Regions from separate parts of the Bradyrhizobium barranii subsp. barranii genome, predicted to be linked through region 2. Evidence: predicted binding sites of a transcription regulator. Region 2 holds the regulator's gene; each other region holds the start of a gene.
What was found. Region 2 encodes PhoB, which activates phosphate uptake and scavenging genes when phosphate is short. Its sites were predicted from a motif close to TGTCATNNANCTGTCAT; they were not measured.

Region 1 (7,101 bases), 3.9 Mb from region 2:
CGAGGACAAGCTCATCCCGAAGACGGGGGGCTCCTGCGACCCCAATGCCACCTATGCGCTTCCGACAGCCAACTCGACGACCTTGCGGTGCCAGCAACCGCTCGACACGACGGTCTGCACGACGATCAAGAACCGCGGCATTCGCATCGCGGTCCTCTACACCGAGTATCTGCAGCTGAGCGACAGCTGGTACACGAGCCGCATCTCGCAGTTCAACAATCCATCCTCGTCAACCGGCACGATCGCGACACGGCTGCAATCGTGCGCATCGCCCGGTCTGTATGCGAGCGTGCAGACAGGTGGCGACATTTCCGCGGCGCTGACCAACCTCTTCATCAAGGTTGCGTCCAGCACGGCCAGCCTCGTGCAGTAGGGAAGGCGCCATGACCCGACAGGTCACGACAACGAAAAGACGCCGCAACCGCTGCGCCGCCTTCGCCGGCGATAGCCGCGGAGCCACGGCCGTCGAATTCGCGCTCGTTGCCGCGCCGTTTCTCGCCCTCATCATCGCGCTCATCCAGACGTTTCTGGTTTTCTTTGCCCAGCAGATGCTTGAAACCGTGGTGCGCCAGTCGGCGCGTCTCGTCATGACGGGGCAGGTTCAGTCGGCGCAGATGAACCAGGCGGTTTTCAAGCAGAAGGTCTGCGATCAGATCGTGATCCTCTTCAATTGCAGCGGTCTGATGGTCGACATGCAGGTCGCAACGTCCTGGTCTTCCGCGAACACGGCGACGCCCACGCTGACCTTCGACGGCTCGGGCAATGTGACCAACAGCTGGCAATACAATCCGGGCGATTCCGGCGATATCGTCGTTCTCCGCGTCATGTATGTCTGGCCGGTCGTGCTCGGGCCGCTCGGCTTCAATCTCTCGAACCTTAGCAATGGCAACCGGCTGCTCATGTCGTCCGCCGCGTTCCAGAACGAGCCAGGAGCTACCTGATGATCTCCGCCCTGTCGTCTCGCGCTCGGCAGATGTTGACCGATGTACGCGCTGTTGCAGCGACGGAGTTCGCCGTCGTGACGCCGTTCATGCTGGTGCTCTATGTCGGCGGCGTCGAGCTCGGGAACGGGCTCGCCATGAACGTCAAGGTCAGCGCGACTGCGCACAGCGTTGCCGACATGATCTCGCAGAACACGGCCGTCACGTCGACCCAGATGGACGGCATTCTCGCTGCGGCGAGCTCCATCATGGCTCCCTATCCCATCAAGAACGGCAGCACCTCGCTGATGACGATCACGGTCTCCGAGGTCTCGACCGACAGCAATGGCAACGCGACGGTGCAATGGAGCAAGTCGACCAGTACGTCGGGGGCGAGGGCCGCCGGTCAGCAGATGACCTTGTCGTCCTTTACCGCGCCGGGCGGCACCAGCAATGCCAACATCTCGCTCATTCTGAGCGAGGTGTCCTACGACTACGCGCCCAACCTCGGCTTCACGACCGCTGGCACGGTGAAGCTGTCCGACAGCTATTACCTGTTCCCCCGCTGCTCGACGAACACCCCCGCCACGTCGAGTTTTCCCTATTACGACGTGAAATATCCGGCGGCGAAGACCTGCACCTGCGTGCAGCACTTGCAGCAGAAGACCTGTTAGTTTCACGGAACGCGGTCCGAAAGAAGCCGGATGCCGCTGAGGCACGCTTCCGTCCCGATTTCCTCCCGGCCCCTGTGCGCAATTGCGCACCGGGCCGGATGACATTGGAGTAAACGCTTACGCCGCCACAGTGGCGCGGTCGAGCGCTGCGATCAGCTTTGCCGCGATGGGATGGTCGGACCGCGGATTCTGGCCGGTGATCAGCTCGCGGTCCTCGACGACGTAAGGCTCGAAGTCGACGGCGCTTCGGCTGACCTCGGCACCCGCAGCTCCCAGCGCGTCCGGCATGGTGAAGTAGATCTTGCCGTGCAGGAACTGCTCCTCGATCGGTATCTCTTCCGAGGCGGTGAACACCGTCATCTTGTATCCCGCATATTGCCAGCCCTTGCCCAGCTCCGCGACCTTGGCCTTGTCGCCGGCGATCAGGGCGGCGCGATAGGCCTTGGCGTCGGGCAGGGCGGCCAGAGTTGCGATCGGTCCGTGGCAGAGCAGCGCCGTGATCTTCTTCCGTTCGTGGAAATATCGCAGAATCTTGCCGAGCTCGGGATCCTGCATGAGGTCGACGACCGGGCCCTGCCCGCCGGGGACAAAAACGGCGGCGTATTGATCCAGTCCTCCGTCCACGATCGCGCGCAACGTATGGACGTTGGTCATCGCCGGGTCCTTGTCGAAGAAGTCGCGTCCCCGCCGGTAGGCCTTCTCGTCGCCGTCAAAATGGGCCGCATGATCGGAGGCCGGATCGATGTACGGTTGCTTGCCGTTCGGCGTCGCCAGCACCACCTCGTAGCCGGCATCGATCACGGCCATCGCCGGCACGACGGTTTCATTGAGGTATTGGCCGGTCGGTCCGGTGCCGCCGCCCTGGATTTCGATGCGGGTGGCATTGGAGCCGACAACGAGCACTTTTCCTTTGGACATGGTGTCTCCTGCGATTTGCTTGATCGTCTTGCGGTTAGAACTTCATAACAATCCGGCCGACGCGAACGGCAACCTGACGCGACGACCGTTCTGGCGTTTCAAGCAACGACTGGAGCAGATCGGGCGGAGCACGCCGCTTCGCTCCGCAAGCTCGCCCCGAAGGCTCCTGCGGAGGGAATAATCTGTCGCTGCCGAAGAAGTAAGCGGCTTCGCTGATGGCGCGCAAGCCAGCCTCCCAACGTCATTCCGCGCGCAATTTAGGGGATGCGGCGTAGTCTGACCATGTGGCGCGATCGGCCTGGAGCGGATACATCGTGCGATTTTGCAATGATGCCATCATGCTCCTGTTTTGCCCGACGAGTCAAGTTTACTTCGGTAAAACGTAAGTCATTGATCCGCCACGCGCCGGCTACTGTGCATGGGGTTGTTTTCGCAGTTTTTGTTTGGAGCAGCCCGCGCGAGGTGCTTTACGCGCTCTCCGTCTCCCGGTGCACGTCGTGCACCACGAGGCCCATGCCTTCGTCCGGCATCTTGATCCAGTCGCGGCGCTTCAGCGTGCGCTTGGTGTCCTCGTAGCCGCTCGTCCAGTGCTCGCGCATCGAGGTCCCCGAGAATTCGTGGTCCTTGGCGTCGCCCTCATAGGCCTTCTGCTGGTAGATCAGGTGCAGGATCGCGATCTCCGGCATGTTGCGCAGGCTTGCCTTGAGGCTACGATCCTCGTCGCAGAGTTGCTCGTCCGGGACTTTCGCCAGCGCCTTGTAGAGCAGAACCTTGAGGTTGTGGGTGCGGCGGTAGACGTCAGTGTTGTGGCGCGTGCGCGAGGAATACATGATGTCCTTGTGGCGGGCCATTACGTCCTGGATCGAGCGCGGCAGCACGCCCCGCGCGCTGAACAGGTCGACCTGGAACACCAGCGAGTTGAGCGCGTCCTCCTGGTCGAGCAAATGCTGGAGCGGCGTGTTGGAGACGATGCCGCCGTCCCAGAAATGATCGGTGCCGATCCGCACCATCGGCAGCGCCGGGGGCAGGGCGCCGGAGGCCATGATGTGCTCCGGCTCGATCTCGTCATGGGAGTTGTCGAAATAGATGAAGTTGCCCGAGAGCACGTTGACCGCGCCGACCGCGAAGCGGACCTTCTTCTCGTTGATGAGGTCGAAGTCGACGAGCTCCAGCAGGCTCTCCTTCAGCGGCATCGTGTCGTAATAGCTGGTGGCGGTGCGCGCGCCGACCGGGCTGAACCAGGGATTGACCTGGTGCGGGGTGAAGAAGCCGGGCTGGCCCATCGCCGACGTCATCCACGCACTGGTGAGATTGCGCCACTGGCGGAAGATGTCGCCGTCGGGCGTGTAATGCCAGATCTTGCGGTTGGTGATGCGCTCCCAGAAGATGCGCAGCGCCTCCAGCCGCTTCTCCGGCTTGTTGCCGGCGATGATGGCGGAATTGATTGCACCGATTGAAACACCGCAGACCCAGTCGGGCTCGATGCCGGCTTCGTGCAGCGCCTGGTAGACGCCGGCCTGGTAGGCGCCGAGCGCGCCGCCACCTTGCAGCACCAGCGCGACGCGGTCGCAGCGTTCGGGGCGCCAGCCCCGTGCGGGAGGCTGATGCGTCTGATGAGCCGGTTGCGACGTGCGGGCGTCCATGGGTGCCTCCTAGCGTGGACCAAACGATTGCGTCCGGCAGTGACGGCGTGATGACAATTTCAGCGCCGATGCATCGTCTGTATGCAGGCCGACCGCAGCGGGAATGGCGGGAGGTCGTGCGCCTGACGGAAATCCTTCACATCGCGGTCAATGACGGTGGCTAGCAATTTGCGATCCAGGCCTGACGCCGCCGGGCGGGCATCACACACAGGAGATCAGGATGCGCAGGGAAGACGTGCTGAGACTTCCGTCCATGCCGGCGGCGGGGCCGAGCTATCCGGCCGGGCCCTATCGCTTCGTCAACCGCGAATTCCTCGTCATCACCAACGAGACCGATCCGGAGCTGATCCGCGCCGGCCTGCCTGAGCCGCTGGAGCCGATCGACCAGCCGATCGTGCATTACGAATGGATCAAGATGCCGGACTCCTCAGGCTTCGGCAGCTACACCGAATCCGGCCTCGTCATCCCCGCGCGCCTCAACGGCGAGGAGGTCAATTTCGTCTCGCAGATGTATCTCGACGACGATCCGCCGATCGCGGCGGGCCGCGAGATCTGGGGCTTTCCCAAGAAATACGCCCATCCCAAGCTCGAGATCGTCAAGGACACGCTGACGGGCACGCTGGAATATGCCGGCCAGCTCGTCGCCATGGGCACGATGGGCTACAAGCACGAGAGCATGGCCGGCAACGGCGATCGCACCCGTGCGACGCTGTCGAAGACGCAGATCAATCTGAAGATGATTCCGGGCGTCGACGGCCGTCTCGAAGTCTGTCAGCTCGTCGCGATCAACCTCATCGACATCGTGCCGAAGGGCTCCTGGATGGGGCCCGGCCGGCTGCATCTGGTGCCGCATGTCAACGCGCCGGTCGCGGATTTCCCGGTTCGCCGCTGCCTGGGCGCGCACCACTACATCGCCGATCTCACGCTGCCGTTCGGCCGCGTCGTGCACGACTACGTCAAGGAGGCCGAGGCGATGGCCGCGACGGGGCGGGCCGCGGAGTAGGGCGGCCATCATCAAACTGTAACAAAGCCGTAATTGAGTACCCGTGAGAGGTCCGGAAGATGCCGTCAGCCATCTTCCGGAAGCGGGGCATTTGTTGACGGTTGGGGTTGGCCATGGCTGAGCCGGCGAAGCTTGTCAGCGCGATATCGGATTCCGTGCCCGCCATTCCCGGCCTGGTCTGGGCGTTCCGGCTGCACGGCGACGGCAGTGCCGAGGCGCTGCCGATCGACCAGCCGATCGAGTTCAGCCATGACGGCCGGCTCTGGCTGCATTTCAATCTGACCGATGCGCGCGCGCGGCCCTGGATCGCGGCGTCACAGCTGCCGCCGCTCGCGCGTGACCTCCTGCTGTCCAACGACACTTTCCAGCAGCTTCACGTCATCGACCACTGCGTCTACGGCGTCTTCTCCGATCTCGTGCGCGACATCGACAGCGCGACGGAAGAGACCGCGTTCCTGCGTTTCGCCATGACCGAGCATCTTCTCGTCAGCGGCCGGCATCAGGCGTTGTGCTCGGCCGATGCGACGCGGCGCGTGCTCGAAGGCGGCTACCGCGTCGACAACGTCGCCCATCTCCTGGAAAAGATCGTCGACGAGGTCGCCGACACACTGGACCGGATCGCGGACAAGCTCGGCCAGGAGATCGACGACATCGAGGAGCGGATTTTGGCCGACGACGCCAAGCCGGAGATGCGCCGCAATCTCGGCCGGCTGCGCCGGACCTGCGTCAGGTTGCATCGCCAGCTCACCGGCCTGCGCGTGCTGTTCCACCGGCTCGATCAGAAGAACACCGATCATCTCGCGCCGGCCTTGCGCATCCACGCCGGCAAGCTGGCGCAGCGGCTGGACGGGCTCGATCACGACATCGTCGAGCTCCGCGAACGCAGCCGCCTGCTCGAGGAGGAGCTGCGCTTCAAGAACGAGGAGGAAAGCAACCACCACCTCCACACGCTCTCCATCGTGACCTCGCTGCTGCTGCCGCCGACCTTGATCACCGGCATCTTCGGCATGAACACCAAGGGCCTGCCGCTGAGCTATGGCGGAATCTGGGTGATGACGGTGTGAGGAAGGCGGCGTATCGAGGCGGGTGACGAGCCTGCCAGAACCTCTCGAGGAGAGCGATACGCCATGACCGAGACTACCAATGTTCTTGCTTTCCGTCAGCCGTCCGCGGTTGATGATCCACTGACCGATATCGTTCGAGCCGGCGCGCGGGACCTGCTTGCCAGGGCGATCGAGATCGAGGTTGGCGCGTTTCTGGCCAGCAAGGCCAATCTGACGCTGCCCGACGGTCGAGCGCGCCTGGTCCGACATGGGCACGGTCCGGTGCGCGAGATTGCGACCGGCATCGGTCCGGTGGAGGTCGCTCGTCCCAAGGTCCGCGACCGCGGAGCGAGCGGGCCAGGCGACCGCCTCCGCTTCAGTTCGGCAATCCTGCCGCTATGGGCGCGGCGGACGAAGAGCCTGGATGCCTTGATCCCGGTCCTCTATTTGCGCGGCATCTCGACCGGCGACTTCCAGGAGGCGCTCTCGGCGCTGCTCGGCAAGGATGCGCCGAACCTGTCGCCTTCGGTGATCGCCGGCCTGAAGGCCGATTGGCAGGTCGAGTACGAACGCTGGCAGAGACGCGATCTGTCGGCGCGTCGCTATGTCTACATCTGGGCCGATGGCGTGTACCTGCAGGCCCGCATGGAAGATCACAGCGAATGCATGCTGGTGCTGATTGGCACCACGCCGGAAGGCAAGAAGGAGCTGATCGGCTTCCAGGTCGGCGTGCGCGAGAGCGCGCAGAGCTGGCGCGAACTCCTGATCGACCTGCGGCAACGCGGGTTACGGATTGCCCCGCAACTCGCCATCGGCGACGGCGCCCTCGGCTTCTGGAAGGCACTGGACGAGGCCTTTCCCGGCACGCGGCACCAACGATGCTGGTGCCATAAAGTGAGC
Region 2 (7,101 bases):
ATATTCAAGCGATTTCAATCGCTTGGCCGTGTCATCCAGCTGTCACGAAACCTTCGTAAAAGCACAGCCGACCGCTCCTAAAGGGGCGGCACGGGGAGCGCGATCGGGCGCGGATGGCGCTTCGCTCCCCTGTATGGAGACCACCATGAATTTCATCAAAACTATCGTCGCTGCCGGCTTGGTCGCCGCATCGGCGACGGCGGCGTTTGCTGCCGACATCACGGGTGCCGGTGCGACGTTCCCGTTCCCGATCTATTCCAAGTGGGCTGACGCCTACAAGAAGGAGACCGGCAACGGTCTGAACTACCAGTCGATCGGCTCCGGCGGCGGCATCAAGCAGATCCAGGCCAAGACCGTGACCTTCGGCGCCAGCGACGCGCCGCTCAAGGCCGAGCAGCTCGAGAAGGACGGCCTCGTCCAGTGGCCGATGGTGATGGGCGCCATCGTTCCGGTCGTCAACATCGAGGGCGTGAAGCCCGGCGAGCTGGTGTTCGACGGCGAGACCCTGGCCAGCATCTATCTCGGCAAGATCACCAAGTGGGACGACGCCGCGATCAAGAAGCTCAATCCGAACGTGAAGCTGCCGTCGGACGCGATCACCGTGGTCCGCCGCTCGGATGGTTCGGGCACCACCTTCAACTTCACCAACTATCTCGCCAAGGCCAGCGCGGACTGGAAGAGCAAGGTCGGTGAGGGCACCGCGGTCGAGTGGCCGGTCGGCGTCGGCGCCAAGGGCAACGAAGGCGTGTCGGGCAACATCAGCCAGACCAAGAACTCGATCGGCTACGTCGAGTACGCCTATGCCAAGCAGAACAAGCTGACCTACACCGGCCTCGTCAACAAGGCCGGCAAACCGGTGCAGCCGACGGTCGAAGCCTTCCAGGCGGCCGCTTCCAACGCCGACTGGGCCAAGGCTCCCGGCTACTACGTCATCCTGACCGACCAGCCCGGCGACAAGTCCTGGCCGATCACGGCGGCGACCTTCATCCTCATGCACAAGGATGCCACCGACAAGGCAGCCTCGCAGGAAGCCATCAAGTTCTTCCGCTGGGCCTTCAAGAGCGGCGGCAAGGCGGCTGAAGAGCTCGACTACATCCCGATGCCGGACCCGGTCGTCCAGCTGATCGAGAAGACCTGGGCTGCCGAGATCAAGAGCTAAGCGCTCTGTGTCCCGGACTGGGCGCCGGGATCTCACAAGACCTCCGCTCCGGATCGGCCTCGCGCCGCATCCGGAGCGCAAGACCAACAACAAGACCGACAACAAGCGTATATCAAACGGGCACAGGGGATCGGCGTGGCAGAGATGGCCGTTCAGAGCGATGTAATCGACGACGCCGGACCGTATGACCGCGCCAAGGCCTTGGGCGCCTTCAAGCTCGGCGACCTCACCTTCTACTGGATCACGCGGCTGTCCGCGATCTCGGTGCTCCTCATCCTCGGTGGCATCATCATCTCGCTGATCGTCGGCGCGTTCCCGGCGATGAAGGAATACGGCTTCGCCTTCCTGTGGACGCAGCGCTGGGCGCCGTCGGCAGATCCGCCCGTGCTCGGCGCGCTCGGCCCGATTTACGGCACGCTCATCACCTCCTTCATCGCGATGGCGATCGCCATTCCGGTCGGTCTCGGCATTGCGATCTTTCTGACCGAGCTCTGCCCGCAATGGGCGCGCCGCCCGATCGGCATGGCGATCGAGCTGCTCGCCGGCATTCCCTCGATCATCTACGGCATGTGGGGCTTCTTCGTGCTCGGCCCGTTCCTGGCCAACACGTTCCAGCCCTTCATGATCAAGATCTTCGACGGCGTCCCGGTGCTGGGCGCGATCTTCGCAGGCCCGCCGTCCTATCTCAGCCTGTTCAACGCGGCGCTGATCCTCGCCATCATGGTGCTGCCCTTCATCACCTCGATCTCGGTCGACGTGTTCAAGACGGTGCCGCCGGTGCTCAAGGAAGCCGCCTACGGCGTCGGCTGCACCACCTGGGAAGTCGTGCGCAGCGTGGTGATCCCCTACACCCGCGTCGGCGTCATCGGCGGTGTCATGCTGGCGCTCGGCCGCGCGCTCGGCGAGACCATGGCGGTGACCTTCATCATCGGCAACTCGTTCCGCATCTCGTCGTCGATCTTCGCCCCGGGCACCACGATCTCGGCGGCGATCGCATCGGAGTTCGCCGAGAGCGACGGCCTGCACCAGTCCGGCCTGATCTTGCTCGGCCTGCTGCTGTTCGTGCTGACATTCTTCGTGCTCGCGGCTGCACGGTTGATGCTGATGCGTCTTGAAAAGAAGGCGGGGAAGTAACATGAACCCGATCTACGCACGCCGCCGCCGCATGGACATCGTCATCCGTGTGCTCTGCCTGGCTGCCGCTGCCTTCGGCGTCACATGGCTCGCGCTGATCCTGATGACGCTGCTCTACAACGGCATTGCCGGCCTGAACCTGGAGCTCTTCGTTGCGGACACGCCGCCTCCGGGCTCGACCGAGGGCGGCCTGCGCAACGCCATCGTGGGTTCGATCATCATGACCGTGCTCGGCGTCGGCATCGGCGCGCCGCTCGGTCTGTTCGCCGGCACCTATCTCGCCGAGTACGGCCGCAACGACCGCCTGACCTCGGTGATCCGCTTCATCAACGACATCCTGCTCTCGGCGCCCTCGATCATCATCGGCCTGTTCATCTATGGTGCGGTGGTGGTGCCAATGCGCGGCTTCTCGGCGATTGCCGGCGCACTCGCACTCGCGGTCATCGTCATCCCGGTGGTGCTGCGTACCACCGAGGACATGCTGCTGCTGGTGCCGAACGCACTGCGTGAGGCGGCCTCGGCGCTCGGCCTGCCGCGCTCGCTGGTGATCAAGCGCATCGCCTATCGCGCGGCGCGCTCGGGCCTCATCACCGGCGTGATGCTGGCCACCGCCCGCGTCGCCGGCGAGACCGCGCCGCTGCTCTTCACCGCGCTGTCGAACCAGTTCTTCAGCCTGGGTCTGAACAAGACGATGGCGAACCTGCCGGTCACCATCAACAATTTCGTGCAGAGCCCCTACGCCTACTGGAAGCAGCTCGCCTGGAGCGGCGCGCTGCTCATCACCCTGACCGTTCTTGCCCTGAATATTGGCGCGCGCATTCTGAGCGCCGAGAGGACCGCAAAATGAGTGATCTTTCCGTACGATGAGCGCGGCCGGTGGTTTGCCCCAGGCGCCGGTGCTGCCCGAAGCTCCGGCCAAGGTGACGGTGCGCAACCTCAATTTCTATTACGGCGAGCACCACGCGCTGAAGAACATCAATCTGGCGCTCGGCACCAACCGCGTCACGGCGTTCATCGGCCCGTCGGGCTGCGGCAAGTCGACCCTGCTGCGCATCTTCAATCGGATGTACGACCTCTATCCGGGCCAGCGCGTCACCGGTCAGCTCATGCTCGACCAGACCAACGTCCTCGACCCCAAGCTGGACCTCAATTTGCTGCGCGCCCGCGTCGGCATGGTGTTCCAGAAGCCGACGCCGTTCCCGATGACGATCTACGAGAACATCGCCTTCGGCATCCGCCTTTACGAGAAGATCTCGAAGTCCGAGATGGACGACCGCGTCGAGAAGGCGCTGCGCGGCGGCGCGCTGTGGAACGAGGTCAAGGACAAGCTCAACGCCTCCGGCCTGTCGCTCTCCGGCGGCCAGCAGCAGCGCCTCTGCATCGCCCGCACGGTCGCGGTGCGGCCCGAGGTGATCTTGTTCGACGAGCCCTGCTCGGCGCTCGACCCGATCTCGACCGCCAAGGTCGAGGAGCTGATCCAGGAGCTGTCCGAGAACTACACGATCGCGATCGTCACCCACAACATGCAGCAGGCGGCGCGCGTCTCCGACAAGACCGCCTTCATGTATCTCGGCGAGCTGATCGAGTTCGACGACACCAGCAAGATCTTCACGTCGCCGACCGACCGGCGCACGCAGGATTACATCACCGGCCGGTTCGGCTGAGGAGACGGAACATGGGTTCTGAACATACCGCAAAGGCCTTCGACACCGACCTCCAGGAGCTCACGCGCCTGGTCGCTGAGATGGGCGGCATCGCCGAGCGCATGATCGTCGATTCCGTCGACGCGCTGATCCGCCGCGACGTCGCGCTCGGCCAGCGCGTCGTCACCATCGACGCCGAGCTCGACGCGCTTCAGAAGAAGATCGAGGAGCGCGCCGTGCTCACCATCGCGCGCCGCCAGCCGATGGCGGTGGATCTGCGCGAGATCGTCGGCGCCATGCGCGTCGCGACCGATCTCGAGCGGATCGGCGACCTCGCCAAGAACATGGGCAAGCGCGTCGCGGCGCTGGAGACGGATTTCCATCCGCTCAAGCTGTTCCGCGGCCTGGAGCACATGACCGACCTCGTGCAGCAGCAGGTCAAGTCGGTGCTGGACGCCTATGCCGCGCACGATCTGCCGGCGGCGATGGCGGTGTGGAAGGGCGACGAGGAAGTCGACGCCATCTGCACCTCGCTGTTCCGCGAGCTCCTCACCTACATGATGGAGGATCCGCGCAACATCTCGTTCTGCATCCATCTGATGTTCTGCGCCAAGAACATCGAGCGCATCGGCGACCACGCCACCAACATCGCCGAGACCGTGTTCTACATGATCGAGGGCCAGGCGATCACCGACAAGCGGCCGAAGGGCGACATGACGACCTTCGCCACGACGGTCCCGAACACTTAAGGAGCGACGAACACCATGGGCGCACGCATTATGGTGGTTGAGGACGAGGAAGCTCTCACCGAGCTTCTCCGCTACAACCTCGAAGGCGACGGCTATGACGTCGAGACGGTGATGCGCGGCGACGATGCCGACACCCGCCTCAAGGAGCATATCCCCGATTTGATCGTGCTCGACTGGATGCTGCCGGGCCTCTCCGGCATCGAGCTGTGCCGGCGGCTGCGCACCCGGCCCGAGACCAAGCAGCTCCCGATCATCATGCTCACCGCGCGCGGCGAGGAGAGCGAGCGGGTGCGGGGCCTTGCGACCGGCGCCGACGACTACATCGTCAAGCCGTTCTCGGTGCCGGAGCTGCTGGCACGCGTGAAGGGCCTGCTCAGGCGCGCCAGCCCCGAGCGGCTTGCCACGGTGCTCGCCTATGGCGACATCGAGCTTGACCGCGACAAGCGTCGCGTGGCGCGTTCGGGCCGGCCGATCGATCTCGGTCCGACCGAGTATCGCCTGCTGGAGTTCTTCCTGGAGCATCCCGGCCGCGTGTTCTCGCGCGAGCAGCTGCTCGACAGCGTCTGGGGCCGTGACATCTACATCGACGAGCGCACCGTCGACGTCCATATCGGCCGCCTGCGCAAGCTGCTCAATCTCGGCCGCGAGCAGGACCCGATCCGCACCGTCCGCGGCGCGGGCTACGCACTGGACGATCGCTTTGCGAAGGCGGAGCAGGCGTAAGGGGTTGCTGTGGCAGACGTGATTTAGCGGGCTGCCACCGCATCCTCAATGTCGTCCCTGCGAACGCAGGGACCCATACCCACAGGGAGTGGTTTGGCGACGACTCGGAGTGATCATCCCGCGCAATAACTACGCGCCGGGATTATGGGTCCCTGCGTTCGCAGGGACGACACCGAGTGAGTTGAGCCGTCACGCGTGACGGCGCCGTCTTCGTAGTCAGCTAATCCGATACCTCAGCGCGGACCCGGCTTCGCCGGCGCGCGCCGGCGATCGGCCGCGGGCTGATACGCCACGCGCGAGTGCTGGGCGCAGTAGGGCAGGCCGGAGAGCGCCTTGCCGCCGCAGAAGAAGAAATCCGGGCTCGAGGGATCGCCGACCGGCCAGTGGCAGGTCGCCTCGTTCAGCTCCAGCAGCGACAGCCGCTGGCTCATCGGCACGACGTTGTCGTAGGTGACCGGTTCGGCCTCGACCTCGACTTCGAAGGCTTGCGCCAGCGCGGTGTTGCCGCGTGCGATCGGGCGGGTCACCCGCATCATGTGCTGCGCCGGACGCGCCTTGCGCGGCCGCGGCGCTGCCGATGAAGGGCTCTTGGCGCGGCCCGACAGGCCGAGCCGGTGCACTTTGCCGATTACGGCATTGCGGGTCACATTGCCGAGTTCAGCGGCGATCTGGCTGGCCGAAAGTCCGGCCTCCCAGAGCTTTTTCAGCTGCTCGACGCGATCATCCGACCAGGTCAAAACGGTCATTGCACCCTTTCCTTCGCCGGCGCCTGCCATCCTGGCGGCCGCACGGCGAATGCCTAAGCTTCGAAAAACCCGTGCCGCCAGAATCCCTTAAGGCTCGCCGGGCGCACCAGATGCGCCCGAACGCTTACGCCGGTACATGAGGACTTAGAGGATCAGAGCTGCTGCACGAGATGTCGTATCTGACAAGCCAAACGCTACAATATGGCGTGACTCACGCGCAAGAGTCCGCCGACTCGCTTCCACATGTTCCGTGGCGGAAATACGCAAAATCGCCACCGCAAGACTACGGATTCTGCGTTTCGCGAGGCTTTCCGGGCGGCATTGACACCGGTTTCACCAGGCATAAGATAGTCATACGTGCCGCCCTTAAAAGGCGGCACGTTTCGTTTTCCGGGCCGGTCAATGGTGCGTTGCGCAATGCACGCTCACACCGTCCGCAACATTCAAGTGATCGTCATGACTAACAGCGCAGCGCCGCATTTGCTCCCCGTTTTCGCGAGGTCCGACCTCGGTTTCGAGCGCGGTGAAGGCTGCTGGCTGATTGCGACCAATGGCGATCGCTATCTCGATTTCACCTCGGGCGTGGCGGTGAATGCGCTCGGCCATGCTCATCCTGCGTTGGTCAAGGCGTTGCAGGAGCAGGCCACCAAACTCTGGCACATGTCGAACCTGTTCCAGAGCCCGGACGGCGAGAAGCTCGCCGCGCGTCTGTGCAACGAAAGCTTCGCGGACTTCGTGTTCTTCTGCAATTCCGGCGCCGAAGCGCTGGAAGGTGTGATCAAGCTCGTCCGCCATCATCACTTCTCCAAGGGCCATCCGGAGCGTTACCGCATCATCACCTTCGAAGGCGCCTTCCACGGCCGCACGCTGGCAACGCTCGCCGCGACCGGTTCGGCAAAATATCTCGAAGGGTTTGGCCCGCCGATGGACGGCTTCGACCAGGTCCC
Region 3 (7,101 bases), 170 kb from region 2:
ACCCCGATGTGTTCGACCGCCCCGCTTCGGCGCGGCTCGCGATGCCGGCGATGATCGTCGCGGCGTTTGCGATTCTGGTCTACGGCCTCGTCGATCTCGACTTCTCCCCGTCGCGATTCTTCGCAGGGCTGAGCCAGCTCGGCTGGATCAGCCTGATGATGATCCCGCCCGATCCCGGCTCTTCGCTCCCGGTCTATCTGAAAGCGCTGGGTGAGACGCTGTCGATCGCGCTGCTCGGCACGACGCTCGCGGCGGTGTTCGCGCTTCCGGTCAGCTTGCTCGCCGCTCGCAACGTCATACCCTCGCAGATCCTGCGCTTTCCTATCAGGCGTTTTCTCGATTCGATCCGCGGCGTCGATACGCTGATCTGGGCGCTGGTGTGGATTAATGTGGTCGGGCTTGGCCCGTTCGCCGGCGTGCTCGCCATCGCCGTGTCGGATTTCGGTGCGTTCGGAAAACTGTTCTCGGAGGCGATCGAAGGCGCCGACCAGAAGCAGGTCGAAGGCGTCCGCGCCTCCGGCGGCAGCGCTTTGCACGAAATCCGCTTCGGCCTGCTGCCGCAGGTGCTGCCCGTGATCGCCGGCCAGGTGCTCTATTTCATCGAATCCAACACGCGCTCGGCCACCATCATCGGCATCGTCGGCGCCGGCGGCATCGGCCTCCAGCTCGCCGAGCAGATCCGCGTGCTGGAATGGCAGCGGGTGTCGTTCCTGATCCTGATGATCCTGGTCGCCGTCGCCGCGATCGATTTCATCTCGAGCAAGCTGCGCTTTGCGATTATTGGGCGCAGGGCGGTGGCGTAGCTTTCTTCCTTCTCCCCTTGTGGGAGAAGGTGGCGCGAAGCGCCGGATGAGGGGTCTGCCTCCTCAAACTCAGATCGGTGTTTGCAGAGACATACCCCTCACCCGTCTCGTCGCTTCGCGACGCGCCACCCTCTCCCACAAGGGGATAGGGGAAGAGAGCGCCGCTCACCCGTTCTCCACCAGAAACTCCACCCGCTCCGCCGCGAACCGCGAATGCTTCGTCACCAGCGGCTTGCCGGCGAGATCGTGGTCGGTGGCGTCGACCACCAGGATCGGCCGTCCCAGCGGCAAATCGAGCCGCGCGGCATCGGTTGCGTCCACGATGCCGGCGGTGATCCGGGTCGCGCCGCGGCTGTAGTCGCGGACGCCGTAGTGCTCGAGCAGTTTCGTCATCGAGCGCGTCGCGGCGAACACCTCGCCCGCGCCCGGGAACAATTCCGCTGACAGCCAGGTGGTGGAGACGCAGATCGGCGTGCGGTCGGCGAGGCGGATCGCCTCGATCCGCACCAGCGGCGCGCCGGCCTTCAATCCAAGTTCGCGCGCCAGTTCGCGGGTCGCGACATCGTCGGACGCCTCGATCAGCCGGCCATGCGGTTCGCGGCCGTCGGCGCCGACGATCTCTGAGAAGCGGGTGCGCGAGCGCAAAGGATAAGCGAGGCGCTGCGCCTCGACATAGGTTCCGCTGCCGCGTTCGGCGCGCACGATGCCGCGCTCGGCAAGCGCGGCCAGCGCGCGCCGCACGGTGTGGCGGTTCACCCGATAGGTTTCGGCGATCTCCATCTCGCCCGGCAGCTTGTCGCCGGCCGCAAAGCGGCCGTCGGCGATGCCGCGCTCGATGCCGTCGGCAACGAGGCGCCACAGCGCGACGCCCGAAGAGGCTGTGTCCTGCATGCTCATGTCGCCGAGAAGCCTACTTCAGAAATCACACGTTTGTCACGAAACAGTCATGGCGCTTCCGTATCAAGTTGTCTATTATCATAGACAACTTCGATTCGGCAAGTTCTGTCAAAAGCTCGGTGGATTTGGTGACCCAGCACAACAACCAGCAAGTCCAGCGCAAGGCCGCGATGGCCGTGCTGGCGCACGCGGAGGCGGGCGAGATCGCCGCTCGCCTCCGCGCTCTCGCCCTGCCGGCGCATCAGGAGCTGCGCGCGCCGGAAAGCGGTCTCGTCATGCTGCGCGGCCGGGTCGGCGGCGACGGTGCGCCGTTCAATCTCGGTGAAGCCACGGTGTCCCGCGCGGCGGTCCGGCTCGCAAGCGGCGAGGTCGGCTTCGGCTACACGCTAGGGCGCGACGGCGAGAAGGCGCGGCTAATCGCGCTGTGCGACGCGCTGGCGCAGTCCAGTGATTTTGGTGAGGCGGTGGAGCGTGACGTTATCGCGCCGTTGCGCGAGCAGCTTATGATCCAGCGCAAGCAGGCGGCGGCCGAGACCGCCGCGACGAAGGTTGATTTCTACACCATGGTGCGCGGTGAGGGGTGAGGCCATGACCACGATTGCGGAACTACCGCCGGGTTTCGTCGACAAGGTGTTGTCGGCGCAATCGACCTTTCGTTCCGTCATGGACGCGATGGCGCGGCCGGGCTCGGTCCAGCGCATCGTGCCGATGGCGGGAGCGCCCGAGCCAACGATGCGCGGCACTGCCGCGATCGCGCTGACGCTGTTCGATCACGACACGCCGCTCTGGCTCGATGCCCGGATGGCGGAGAGGTCGGACGTGGTGAAATGGCTTAAGTTCCACACCGGCGCGCCGGTGGTGCAGGACTCTTCGATCGCGAGTTTCGCGCTGATCAGCGACGGCGCGGCGCTGCCGTCGCTCGAACGCTTCGCGCTGGGCACGAATGAGTATCCGGATCGTTCGACCACGGTGATCCTTCAGGTCGAGAGCCTGGATGCAGGGCGCAGTTTCGAACTGCGTGGCCCCGGCATCGACGGTGTCGCGACGCTTCAGGCCTCGATCAGGCCTTTCGACCTGTTCGAACGGCTGCAGTTCAACGAAGCGCTGTTTCCGCGCGGCATCGATTTGGTGCTGGTCGCCGATGATGCCGTGATTGCGATCCCGCGCACCACGCGTGTCGTGAACAAGGGAAGCTAGTCGCATGTATGTCGCAGTCAAAGGCGGCGAGCGCGCCATCGAGAACGCCCATCGCCTGCTCGCCAATGCGCGGCGTGGCGACCAGAGCGTTTCCGAAGTCACGCTCGACCAGATCTCGGAGCAGCTTGGGCTCGCCGTGGACCGCGTCATGAGCGAAGGGTCGCTCTATGACCGCGAGCTCGCGGCGCTCGCCATCAAGCAGGCGCGCGGGGATCTGATCGAGGCGATCTTCCTGGTCCGCGCCTTCCGCGCCACCCTGCCGCGCTTCGGCGCCAGCGAGCCGGTCGAGACCGGCGCGATGCGGGTGCAGAGGCGGGTGTCGGCGACCTTCAAGGACATTCCCGGCGGCCAGATCCTCGGGCCGACCTTCGACTACACGCATCGTTTGCTCGATCCCTCGCTTGGCCAAGGCTTTGTGCCTGAAGTGCCGGCGACGGCCGAAGCTTCGACGGCGCCCACGCCGCGTGTGACCGATATCCTGGGCCGCGACGGGCTGATCGAATCCTCGCCGCGGGCCGAAGACGGCGCCAGCGTCGGCGATCTCACGCGCGAACCTCTGAACTTCCCGGCCGATCGCGACCTGCGCCTGCAAAACCTCGCGCGCGGTGACGAAGGCTTTCTGCTGGCCATGGGTTATTCCACCCAGCGCGGTTACGGCCGCAACCATCCCTTCGTCGGCGAGATCCGCTTCGGCGAGGTCGAGGTCGAATTTTTCGCGGAGGACGTCGGCTTCGCGGTGCCGCTCGGCTCCATCGAGCTCACCGAGTGCCAGATGGTCAACCAGTTCAAGGGCTCGGCGACGGAAGCGCCGTGCTTCACCCGCGGCTATGGTCTCGCCTTCGGCCAGAGCGAGCGCAAGACCATGTCGATGGCGCTGGTCGACCGCGCGCTGCGTGCCCGCGAGCTCGGCGAAGAAGCCGTGGCCCCCGCGCAAGATGAAGAATTCGTGATGTCGCATTCGGACAACGTCCAGGCGACCGGCTTCGTCGAGCATCTGAAGCTGCCGCACTATGTCGACTTCCAGTCCGAGCTCGGGCTCCTGCGCAAGCTGCGCAAGGAATTTGCCGAGGCCAATGCGCCCGATGCCATGAAGGAGGCCGCGGAATGAACGCGCCCGCCTACAACTTCGCCTATCTCGACGAACAGACCAAGCGGATGATCCGCCGCGCGATCCTCAAGGCGATCGCGATCCCCGGCTATCAGGTGCCGTTCGCCAGCCGCGAAATGCCGATGCCCTATGGCTGGGGCACCGGCGGCGTGCAGGTGACCGCGGCGATCCTCGGGCCCCAAGACGTGCTGAAGGTGATCGACCAGGGTTCTGACGACACGACGAATGCGATCTCGATCCGAAAGTTCTTCGCCAAGACCGCAGGCGTCGCCACGACCACGGCGACCGAAGATGCGACCGTGATCCAGACCCGTCACCGCATCCCGGAGACGTCGCTGCACGCGAACCAGGTGCTGGTCTATCAGGTGCCGATCCCGGAACCGCTGCGATTCCTCGAGCCGCGCGAGACCGAGACGCGGCGCATGCATGCGCTCGCCGAATACGGCCTGATGCACGTAAAACTCTACGAGGACATCGCCCGCTTCGGCCACATCGCCACCGCCTACGCCTATCCGGTGAAGGTCAACGCGCGCTACGTGATGGACCCGTCGCCGACGCCGAAATTCGACAATCCCAAGATGGACAATTGCCCGGCGCTGCAATTGTTCGGCGCCGGTCGCGAGAAGCGCATCTATGCGATCCCGCCCTATACGCAGGTGGTGTCGCTCGATTTCGAGGATCACCCGTTCGAGCCGTACCGCTTCAACGCGCCCTGCGCGCTGTGCGCGGCCGAGAATTCCTATCTCGACGAGATCGTCACCGACGACAAGGGCGGGCGCATGTTCGTGTGCTCGGACACCGACTATTGCGAGGGCCGTCAAGCCGCCGGCCATCACGGCAGCCTCAGCGCCGCGCCGTACAAGGACAAGGCGGGTTCACATGGCTGATCAAGACATGGCTGATCTCGCCAAGCTCGAAAACGATCAGCCGCTGCTGGTCGCGGAGTCGCTCAGCAAGTCCTACGGCCGCATCGCCGCGTGCCGCGACGTCTCCTTCTCGCTCTACCCCGGCGAGGTGCTGGCGATCGTCGGCGAGTCCGGCTCGGGCAAGTCGACACTGCTGCAAATGCTGTCGGGCCAGCTCGCGCCGAGCGCCGGCCAGGTGTCGTACCGGATGCGCGACGGCGTCACCCGCGATCTCACGAGCCTTGGCGAAGCCGAGCGGCGCTTCCTGTTCCGCACCGACTGGGGCTATGTGCACCAGGATCCCGCGCAGGGCCTGCGCATGGCGGTCTCGGCCGGCGCCAATGTCGGCGAACGGCTGATGGCGGTGGGCTGGAATCACTACGGCCGCATCCGCGATACCGCGTCGGACTGGCTCACCCGCGTCGAGATCGACATCGCGCGCATCGACGATGCACCGCGGACCTATTCCGGCGGCATGCGCCAGCGTCTCCAGATCGCGCGCAACCTCGTCACCGAGCCGCGGCTGGTGTTCATGGACGAGCCGACCGGCGGCCTCGATGTCTCCGTGCAGGCGCGCCTGCTCGACCTCGTGCGCAGCCTCGTTGCCGAACTGCACCTCGCCGTCATCATCGTCACCCATGATCTCGCGGTGGCGCGACTGCTGTCGCATCGCGTGATGGTGATGAAGGGCGGCCGTGTCATCGAGACCGGTCTCACCGACCAGGTGCTCGACGACCCCCGCGAGCCCTATACCCAGCTCCTCGTTTCCTCGATTCTGCCGCCATAAGCCTTCCAAGATGAGTTTTCCGATGACCGCCATGATCGACATCGCCGCCGCGAAAAAGACCTTTACGATGCACCTTCAGGGCGGCATCGAGCTGCCTGTCGTCAGCGGCGTGACCTTCCACGTCAACCCGGGCGAATGCGTCGTGCTCTCAGGCCCGTCCGGGGCCGGCAAGTCGTCGATCCTGAAGATGATCTTTGGCAATTACCGCTGCGACTCCGGCCGCATCGGCATCCGCCATCGCGGCGCGGTGGTCGATCTCGCCACCGCCGAGCCGCGGCAGGTTCTCAACATCCGCCGTTCCACGATCGGCTATGTCAGCCAGTTTTTGCGGGCGGTGCCGCGTGTTGCGACCATCGACGTCGTCGCCGAGCCCCTGATCGTGAACGGCCTGGCACGCGCTGAGGCGCAGCAGCGCGCCGGCGAGTTGCTGCATCGCCTCAACATCCCTGAAAGGCTCTGGCAGCTGCCGCCCGCGACTTTCTCCGGCGGCGAGCAGCAGCGCGTCAACATCGCGCGCGGCTTCATCTCGGACCTGCCGATCCTGCTGCTGGACGAGCCGACCGCCTCGCTCGATGCCGCCAACCGCGCCGTCGTGGTCGATCTGGTCGCCGAGAAGAAGCGCCAGGGCGTCGCCATGCTCGCCATTGTCCATGACGACGAAATCCGCCATTTGATTGCCGACCGTATTGTTGACGTCACCAGCTTTGCCGCCGCGGCCTGAAGGAAATGGAAATGAATGCCAAGCCGAAGGAAACATTGATCGCCAACGCCAGGATCGTGCTGGCTGACCGGGTGATCGAGCAGGGCTGGCTCGCTCTCGCGGATGGACGCATTGCCGAGATCGGCGAGGGCAGGGCGCCTGCGGGTGCGGAGGATGCCGGCGGCGACCTCATCATGCCAGGCCTGATCGAGCTCCACACCGATCACCTCGAAGCGCATTACGTGCCGCGCCCAAAGGTGTTCTGGAATCCGGTCGCTGCCGTCATCTCCTATGACGGCCAGCTCGCGACCTCAGGCATCACGACCGTGTTCGACTCGCTCCGGGTCTGGCGCGAGGACGGCGCCGAGGAAGTCGATGGCCGCGCCGGCGTGCTCGCCGCCGCGATCACGACCGCCCGCGATGCCAGCCTGCTGCGCGCCGACCACTTCCTGCATCTGCGCTGCGAAATCCCGATGCCGAGCGTGGTGGAGGAAGCCAAGGAGCTGATCGACCGTCCCGACGTCAAGCTGATGTCGCTGATGGACCACACACCCGGCCAGCGCCAGTTCCGCGACGAGGTCAAGCTGCGCGACTATTACCGCGGCAAGGGCGGCGGCAAGACCGATGCCGAGCTCGACGAGCTGTTCGCGAAGCGCTTCGAGTACCAGAAGCTCTATGCAGCGGCCAACATGCGCGAGATCGTG
Region 4 (7,101 bases), 4.1 Mb from region 2:
ATACGAGTCCTTGGCGGCGTGACGTTGATCGATGTAGAGCTGACAAAGACAAGCACGCCAACCAATCTCGGCAAGACGCCGATCGGTGTGCCTCAGGTGCAGGCAAACCTGTCCGCTGAATGGGACACGCCGTTCGCACCCGGACTGACGTTGGTCGCAAACACCATCTATACGGGACACCAGTATCTGGATGCGGCGAACACGCAGGTCGTTCCGGCCTGGACGAGGCTCGACCTGGGTGCCCGCTACAACACGCGGATCAACAACCGGCCGGTGACGCTGCGGGCCCTGGTTCAGAACGTGTTCGATACCAATTACTGGGGTGGCGTGGCGAGCTTCTCCGCATTGTCGCAAGGTGTCCCGCGAACCCTGCTATTGTCGATGTCGACGGATTTCTGAGGCAGGTCGGCTTTGACGCGTGCAACGGCGATGTTGCCGGCCCCGAACCTCACCGGACGCGCACGGCGCGGGCTTCTGTGGGCTCATCGATGGCTCGGATTGCTCGGCGGCATCGTCGTGGTGCTGATCGGCCTCACGGGTAGCTTCATCGTCTTCTATCGGGAAATCGACGCCGCCCTGAACCCGGCGCTTTACACTCCCGCAGGTCGGGAACGAGAGGCTACGTTGAGCGAGGTGATGCGCGCGGCCGCGGCAGCGGATCCCGCGCCGATTGCCACGATCCTCGCGCCGGATCGGACCTGGCCGGTCTGGGTCGTGATACATGCGCATGAAACTGCGAAAGGCAGTTACCCGAATCGTTGGACGACCATGGTCGATCCTTCGAACGGGAAGGTGCTCGGGCGGCGTGACTACATCAACGCGTTCTCCCTCAAGGTTTACCGTCTGCACTACACGCTGCTGCTCTACGAGTGGTGGGGCAGGGAGCTGGTCGGCGTTGCCGGGTTCATGCTGCTCGGCCTGGCCATGTCGGGCCTCATCTTGTGGTGGCCGAGGCCGGGTCGATTCTGGCGATCGGTGTCGGTCCGGAAGGACGTTTCGCTGCTTCGATTTGTTTTCGACGTCCACGGCACGGCCGGCTTTTGGGCGCTGCTCGCGCTCACAGTGATCTCGATGACCGGCGTCGGGATCATTTTTCCCGACGTGGTGCGTCCCATCGTCGGCCTTGTGTCGCAACCGACGGCCGATCCCTCGCCGCGGATCGAAGCGCCGCCCCCCACGGGGACACCGCCGCTATCACCTGATGCGATCATGCGGAACGCGCAAGCGGCCAAGCCGGGCCTGGCGGTTGCCATGCTGAACCCGCCAACCGAAACGCGCAACACGTGGCGCGTGCAGTTCCGGGACGAGGGCGCTGATCCCGCGGTACGTGCCCGGGGAGCGATCTGGCTCGATCCATGGAGTGGCGCAGTGGTGCACGATCGCACTTCGGCCGCGATGTCGATGGGGGATCGCTATCTGGCCGAACAGCTCTGGATCCATAACGGCGCGACGTTCGGGCTGATCGGGCGCCTGTTCGTGTTCGCAACCGGCTTCGCACCTCTCGCCCTGTTCATCAGCGGCGGGATCATGTGGCTCAAGAAGCGTCCAGGGAGGATCAGGACCGGCCGGCGAGTCTAGCGCCGCACGATCGAGCCGGAGCGGCCGATCAGGCGGGCGAGGGCGCGGAAGCGGCTGCCGACGCGGTCGGCGACAAGGTCGACGAGCCGGTGCTCGAACACCAGCATCAGATTGCGGCCCTGGCTGCGGAAATGCGTGGCCGGCAGCACACCCGGGCGTGCTGCCGAGATCAGATGGGCGACGCGGAACGCCGCGCCCAGCAGACGGGCGCGTTCGAGCTGGGCCGGTGTCAGCAGCTCCTGCATGGTCACCGGCGGCTGGTTCTCCTCACTCAGGCCCGCATAGCGGTAGAACACGGACAGGCCGACGAAGGCGCGCTCGGTGTGGGTGATTGCGCCGAAATTGCCGTTGACGACGAGGCTCAGCGTCTGCTCGCCGCGATGGTCGGGATGCACGCGCCAGCCGATGTCGGAGAGCAGGCACGCGGTGTGGCGCAAGCGGCGGTCCTCCTCGGTCTCGCGCAGCTTCACCACGCGCGCGAGGCGGTCGGTCCAGGCGATCAGCTCGCGGGCGTGCTTTGCGGAACGCGACAGCAGCTGATTGAGCTCTTCCGCGGCGCAGATCAGCCCGTCCTTGTTGCGCTCGGATTCCGACAGCTTCTCGTGCAAGAGGCCCTCGCGCACGCCGAAGGTCGAGAACACGATGGACTTGGGTTTCGCCACGCGGATGATGTGCTCGAGCACCAGCGCCGCATAGGTGAGGAGCGGGCGCCTGGCATCCGCGACGATCTCGATGTCGGCCAGCATATTGGCGGCCGCAAGCCGGCGGAGACGACGCGAAAAGTCCAGCGCTTCGGCTGCGGAAATGGAATAGCCGTGCATCACCTGGAGCGGATAGCCGCTCTGGATGATGTGGATGCGTGCGAGCGCGCGCCAGGTGCCGCCGACGGCGTAGAAGGTGCGGCCGCGGCCGGCGGTGAGCTGCGGCACCTCGTCGAGCTCCTCGCGCACGATGCGGTCGGCGCGCTTGAGCGATTTGTGCGCGAGGTCCTGGAGCGCGAGGCCACCGAGCGGCAACGTCACGCCGCTGCGCACGCTGTTCTTGCGCACGTCGATCAGCTCGAGCGAGCCGCCGCCGAGATCGCCGACAATGCCGTCGGGGTGATGGATGCCGGAGATCACGCCGAGCGCCGACAACCGCGCCTCGCGCGGGCCCGACAGGATCTCGATCTTCACGGCGCAGATGCGCTCGGCTTTCGCGATGAAGTCGGGGCCGTTGGAGGCGTCACGGCAGGCTGCGGTCGCAATCGCAAACACGCGACCGACCTGCATGACGCGGCACAGGGCCCGGAACCGCTTCAGCGAGGTCAGCGCCTTGTCGACGGCGTCGGGCGCAAGCAGGCCCGTGCTCTGCACCTCGCGCCCGAGGCCGCACAGCGTCTTCTCGTTGAAGATCGGAATGAGGCTCCGCGTCAGTCCCTCGTAGACGACGAGACGGACAGAGTTGGAACCGATATCGATGACCGCGACGCTCGAGCCGCGCTTACGCGGCCGCTTCACGTCCTCGATCCCGGATCAAGATTGATGACGTTCATTACGGCGCGTGAGACGGCGCGGCGAGGATTCCTTGAGCGACTTTCCACGGCCAGATAGACTCGGATTTGTCATGAAGTAGTTGTGGACGTTGAAAGGCTCCTCGCCCTTCGCGGTCTTCATACGCGTCGAGGACCCGTCCGGCAACAATTGCCAGCTCTGCTCATTGTCCTTCAGATTCGCGACCATGATCTGTTCGAGAACCTGCTGATGCACCGTGGGATTTTGCAGCGGACACAGCACCTCGACGCGGCGGTCGAGGTTGCGTGGCATCATGTCGGCCGAGGAGATATACACAGCCGCTTTCGCGCTCGGCAGGCCCTGGCCCATGCCGAAACAGTAGATTCGGCCGTGTTCCAGGAAGCGCCCGATGATCGACTTGACGCGGATGTTCTCCGACAGGCCTGGAATGCCGGGCCTGAGGCAGCAGATTCCGCGCACGACGAGCTCGAGCTGGACGCCGGCTTGCGAGGCCTCGTAGAGCGCGTCGATGATGTCGGGGTCGACCAGCGCATTCATCTTCATCCAGACCGCGCCGGGTCGGCCATGCCGCGCATGCGCGGTCTCGCCTTGGATGTGCTCGATGATGCGCTTGCGCAACGTCAGCGGCGACACCGCCATCTTTTCCAGATCGCTCGGCGCGGCATAACCGGTGATGAAGTTGAACACGCGCGCCGCGTCGCGGCCGATGGTCGGATCCGAGGTGAAGTAGGAGAGGTCGGTGTAGATACGTGCGGTGACGGGGTGATAATTGCCGGTGCCGGTGTGGACGTAAGTGGTGAGGCCGCCGCCCTCGCGGCGCACCACCATCGAGAGCTTCGCGTGCGTCTTCAGTTCGAGGAAGCCGTAGACGACCTGCACGCCGGCGCGTTCGAGGTCGCGCGCCCAGCGGATGTTGGCCTCCTCGTCGAAGCGCGCCTTCAATTCGATCAGCGCGGTGACGGACTTGCCGGCTTCGGCGGCTTCCGCCAGCGTGCGCACGATCGGCGAGTTGTTGGAGGTGCGGTACAGCGTCTGCTTGATCGCGACGACATCGGGATCGCGGGCGGCCTGCTGCAGGAACTGCACGACCACGTCGAAGGATTCGTAGGGATGATGGACGACGAGGTCCTTCTGCCGGATCGCGGCAAAGATGTCGCCGCCATGCTCGCGCACGCGCTCGGGATGGCGCGGTACGTAAGGGGTGAATTCGAGATCGGGCCGGTCGAGGCGGGTGAGCTGCGAGAGCTCGTTCATGGCGAGCACGCCGTCGACCAGGAAGACCTCGTCGTCGGCGGCCGACAGCGCATGCTGCACGAAGCTGCGCAGCTCCTCCGGCATCTTGCCGTCGATCTCGAGCCGGATCACCGACCCGCGGCGGCGGCGCTTCAGAGCGGTCTCGAACAGGCGAACGAGGTCTTCGGCCTCTTCCTCGATTTCGAGCTCGGAGTCGCGGATGATGCGGAAGGCGCCCTGGCCGTGGAGATTGTAGCCGGGGAACAGGCGGTTGATGAACAGCCCGGTCGCCTGCTCGAGCGAGATCAGCCGCACGACCTTGCCCTCGGCCGGCAGCCGGATGAAGCGGTCGATCTTGCCGGGCATACGAATTAGCGCGTTCATCTGCTTGCCGTCGGCGGCGCGCGTCAGCTGGAGCGCGATGGTGAAGCCGAGGCTCGGAATGAACGGGAAGGGGTGAGCCGGGTCGATCGCGAGCGGGGTCAACAGCGGAAACACGTTGTTGAGGAAGTAGTCCTCGATCCAGGTCCGTTCCGCCTTGGTGACGTCCTTGCCGTCGACCAGCACGATGCCGACGTCGGCCAGCGTGCCGCGCAGGTCGCGCCAGATCGCCTGCTGGTCGGAGGCAAGCTGCGAGACGGTGCGGTTGATCAGCGCGAGCTGCTCGGACGGCGTCAGGCCGTCGGGGCTGCGCTCGGCGATGCCCTCGCGGATCTGGGCCTTGATGCCAGCGACGCGGACCATGAAGAATTCGTCGAGGTTATTCGCTGAAATCGACAGGAATCGCACCCGCTCCAGCATGGGGTGGCTGGGATTGACCGCTTCCTCGAGGACGCGGCGGTTGAAATGCAGCCAGGAGAGCTCGCGATTGATGAAGCGCTCGGGACTTGAGGCAATCGCCGGCAGGCCCTCGGTCTCCGGGGCTTTTTCTTTAATTTCAACAGCTTGCGCAGAGTCCATCAGAAGTCGATCCATCCAGTTCGCCTCAATTTGCGACTTATGCGCAAAACCGGCGGGAGCATGTGTTAGTCCGATGACGTTTCGATGACATTGATGTTCCGCCGCTGCGCCGCGTCAAGCGGCCTTGGAGCCAGGGTGGAGGGGTCAGGCGTCCCGAAGCAGCTCGGCCGCCAGGGCCCGCGTGACGGGGCGACCGAGGCGCAGGGCCTCGCTGTCGAGCAGCTCAACGGCCTCCCGTGCGGCCGCCGAGGACCGCTCCAGGCGGGTGGCGAGGTAGCTGACCACGCTCTCATCCACGGTGAGCTGGCGGTCGGCGCAGAACTTGACGATCAGGCCGCGGAAAAGCTGGTCGTCGGGCGGCAGCAGCGAGATGACAGGCACCGCGCGCAGCCGCGAGCGCAGGTCGCGCAGCTCGATCTCGATCGACGCCGGTACCTCGCGGCCGGTGAAGAGCAGGTAGGCCCCATCCTCGCGGGCGAGGTTCATCAGATGAAACAGGGCCCGCTCGTCGAACTCTTTTGCCTTGAGATCCTCGACCACCAGCGCGCCGGTGGCGAGCGTGCCCGGGACGTTTTCGGCGGTCAGCCCATTGGCTGTGGTCGAGCGGGCGCCGGAAGCCTCGGCCCAGATCGCGGCGAGATGGCTCTTGCCGCTTCCTTCCGGGCCGGCCAGCCACATGATCCGGTTCGGCCATTCAGGCCAGGCATCGATGAGGGCAAGACCGGCTTCGTTGGCGGGGCCTTCGAGAAAATTGTCCCGGCTGAGGCTCTCCGCGTGCGGAAGCGAGAATGCCAATTGTCGGGGATGAACGCGGCCTGCCACGCTTGCTGTGCTCCGTGCCGGCGCGCCGGCTTCGTTTGAAGAGATTCGACGTCATCGAGCGGGAGTTGGCCTTTTGCGGGGCCGCATCCCGGTTCATTTGGCCTCGATCGTGCTACTTGGCTTCGATCGTACTCATGTGCCGCAGCCACTCGACGAGATAGAGCGACACGGACGAGAGCGTGAAGATCGTGACGAGGCCCATCAGGATCATATCATAGGGCGCCGGCTTGAAGCCGAAAGCGAGGGAGGCCAGCACCAGCGCCGCGTAGGCCACCTGGGCGGCGGTGTTGAGCTTCGACACCTTCGACGGCTTCATCTCGACCGGCTTGTCGAACAGCCAGGACACGATCACGGCGGCGACGATCATGATGTCGCGCGACACGACCAGGATCACGATCCAGCGCGGGATGTCGCCCCAGATCCCCAGCGCCAGATAGATCGAGACCAGCAGCGCCTTGTCCGCGAGCGGATCGAGCAGGGCGCCGAGCTCGCTCGTCATGTTGAAGCGCTTGGCGAGGAAGCCGTCGACCGCGTCGCTGACGCCGGCAATGAGGAAGACGGCGAACGCAACCTCCATTTGGCTCGACACGATGGCCCAGACGATGATTGGGACCAGCATGATGCGGCCCAGGGTAATGATATTCGGAATACTCACGCGGCGCTTCCTGGCACCCGGCCTGACCTCGAATCCGGCCCGATTGAAGGCTGAACCGGTTGATATCTACATAGTATAGGGCGGGGCGCCACGCTTGCCATTGCGCGTCCCCGGAATTCGACGTAACCAGCCGCAAACCCACTGGAAATCGGGCATGACCGACCGCAAAAACGGCCTCACTTACGCCGATTCAGGCGTCGATATCGACGCGGGCAACCGCCTGGTCGATCTGATCAAGCCGATGGTGCGCGCCACCGCGCGGCCCGGCGCCGACGCCGAGATCGGCGGATTCGGCGGCCTGTTCGACCTCAAGGCGGCCGGTTTCAAGGACCCCGTCCT

Region 1: the regulator PhoB is predicted to act here: its motif matches at 4,195-4,211, upstream of J4G43_RS22025 (acetoacetate decarboxylase).
Region 3: the regulator PhoB is predicted to act here: its motif matches at 1,735-1,751, upstream of phnF (phosphonate metabolism transcriptional regulator PhnF).
Region 4: the regulator PhoB is predicted to act here: its motif matches at 5,359-5,375, upstream of J4G43_RS23330 (RNA degradosome polyphosphate kinase).

Annotation. Positions count from the first base shown of each region.
Region 1 is NZ_CP086136.1:4,659,149-4,666,249, forward strand. Features, by position in the region: gene J4G43_RS22000 (TadE/TadG family type IV pilus assembly protein) at 1-373, shown strand, start outside; gene J4G43_RS22005 (TadE/TadG family type IV pilus assembly protein) at 384-941, shown strand; gene J4G43_RS22010 (TadE/TadG family type IV pilus assembly protein) at 941-1,594, shown strand; gene J4G43_RS22015 (type 1 glutamine amidotransferase domain-containing protein) at 1,712-2,512, opposite strand; gene J4G43_RS22020 (patatin-like phospholipase family protein) at 2,980-4,155, opposite strand; gene J4G43_RS22025 (acetoacetate decarboxylase) at 4,376-5,158, shown strand; gene J4G43_RS22030 (transporter) at 5,272-6,222, shown strand; gene J4G43_RS22035 (IS256 family transposase) at 6,286-7,101, shown strand, end outside.
Region 2 is NZ_CP086136.1:786,024-793,124, forward strand. Features, by position in the region: gene J4G43_RS03835 (ATP-binding protein) at 1-1, shown strand, start outside; gene pstS (phosphate ABC transporter substrate-binding protein PstS) at 146-1,159, shown strand; gene pstC (phosphate ABC transporter permease subunit PstC) at 1,304-2,293, shown strand; gene pstA (phosphate ABC transporter permease PstA) at 2,295-3,140, shown strand; gene pstB (phosphate ABC transporter ATP-binding protein PstB) at 3,157-3,957, shown strand; gene phoU (phosphate signaling complex protein PhoU) at 3,969-4,685, shown strand; gene phoB (phosphate regulon transcriptional regulator PhoB) at 4,701-5,408, shown strand; gene J4G43_RS03870 (GcrA family cell cycle regulator) at 5,642-6,154, opposite strand; gene J4G43_RS03875 (aspartate aminotransferase family protein) at 6,611-7,101, shown strand, end outside.
Region 3 is NZ_CP086136.1:953,951-961,051, forward strand. Features, by position in the region: gene phnE (phosphonate ABC transporter, permease protein PhnE) at 1-803, shown strand, start outside; gene phnF (phosphonate metabolism transcriptional regulator PhnF) at 969-1,700, opposite strand; gene phnG (phosphonate C-P lyase system protein PhnG) at 1,820-2,284, shown strand; gene phnH (phosphonate C-P lyase system protein PhnH) at 2,289-2,897, shown strand; gene J4G43_RS04670 (carbon-phosphorus lyase complex subunit) at 2,902-4,005, shown strand; gene J4G43_RS04675 (alpha-D-ribose 1-methylphosphonate 5-phosphate C-P-lyase PhnJ) at 4,002-4,892, shown strand; gene phnK (phosphonate C-P lyase system protein PhnK) at 4,885-5,697, shown strand; gene phnL (phosphonate C-P lyase system protein PhnL) at 5,720-6,418, shown strand; gene J4G43_RS04690 (alpha-D-ribose 1-methylphosphonate 5-triphosphate diphosphatase) at 6,430-7,101, shown strand, end outside.
Region 4 is NZ_CP086136.1:4,912,855-4,919,955, forward strand. Features, by position in the region: gene J4G43_RS23315 (TonB-dependent receptor) at 1-399, shown strand, start outside; gene J4G43_RS23320 (PepSY-associated TM helix domain-containing protein) at 499-1,578, shown strand; gene ppx (exopolyphosphatase) at 1,575-3,077, opposite strand; gene J4G43_RS23330 (RNA degradosome polyphosphate kinase) at 3,093-5,285, opposite strand; gene J4G43_RS23335 (P-loop NTPase family protein) at 5,430-6,107, opposite strand; gene J4G43_RS23340 (CDP-alcohol phosphatidyltransferase family protein) at 6,220-6,762, opposite strand; gene purM (phosphoribosylformylglycinamidine cyclo-ligase) at 6,917-7,101, shown strand, end outside.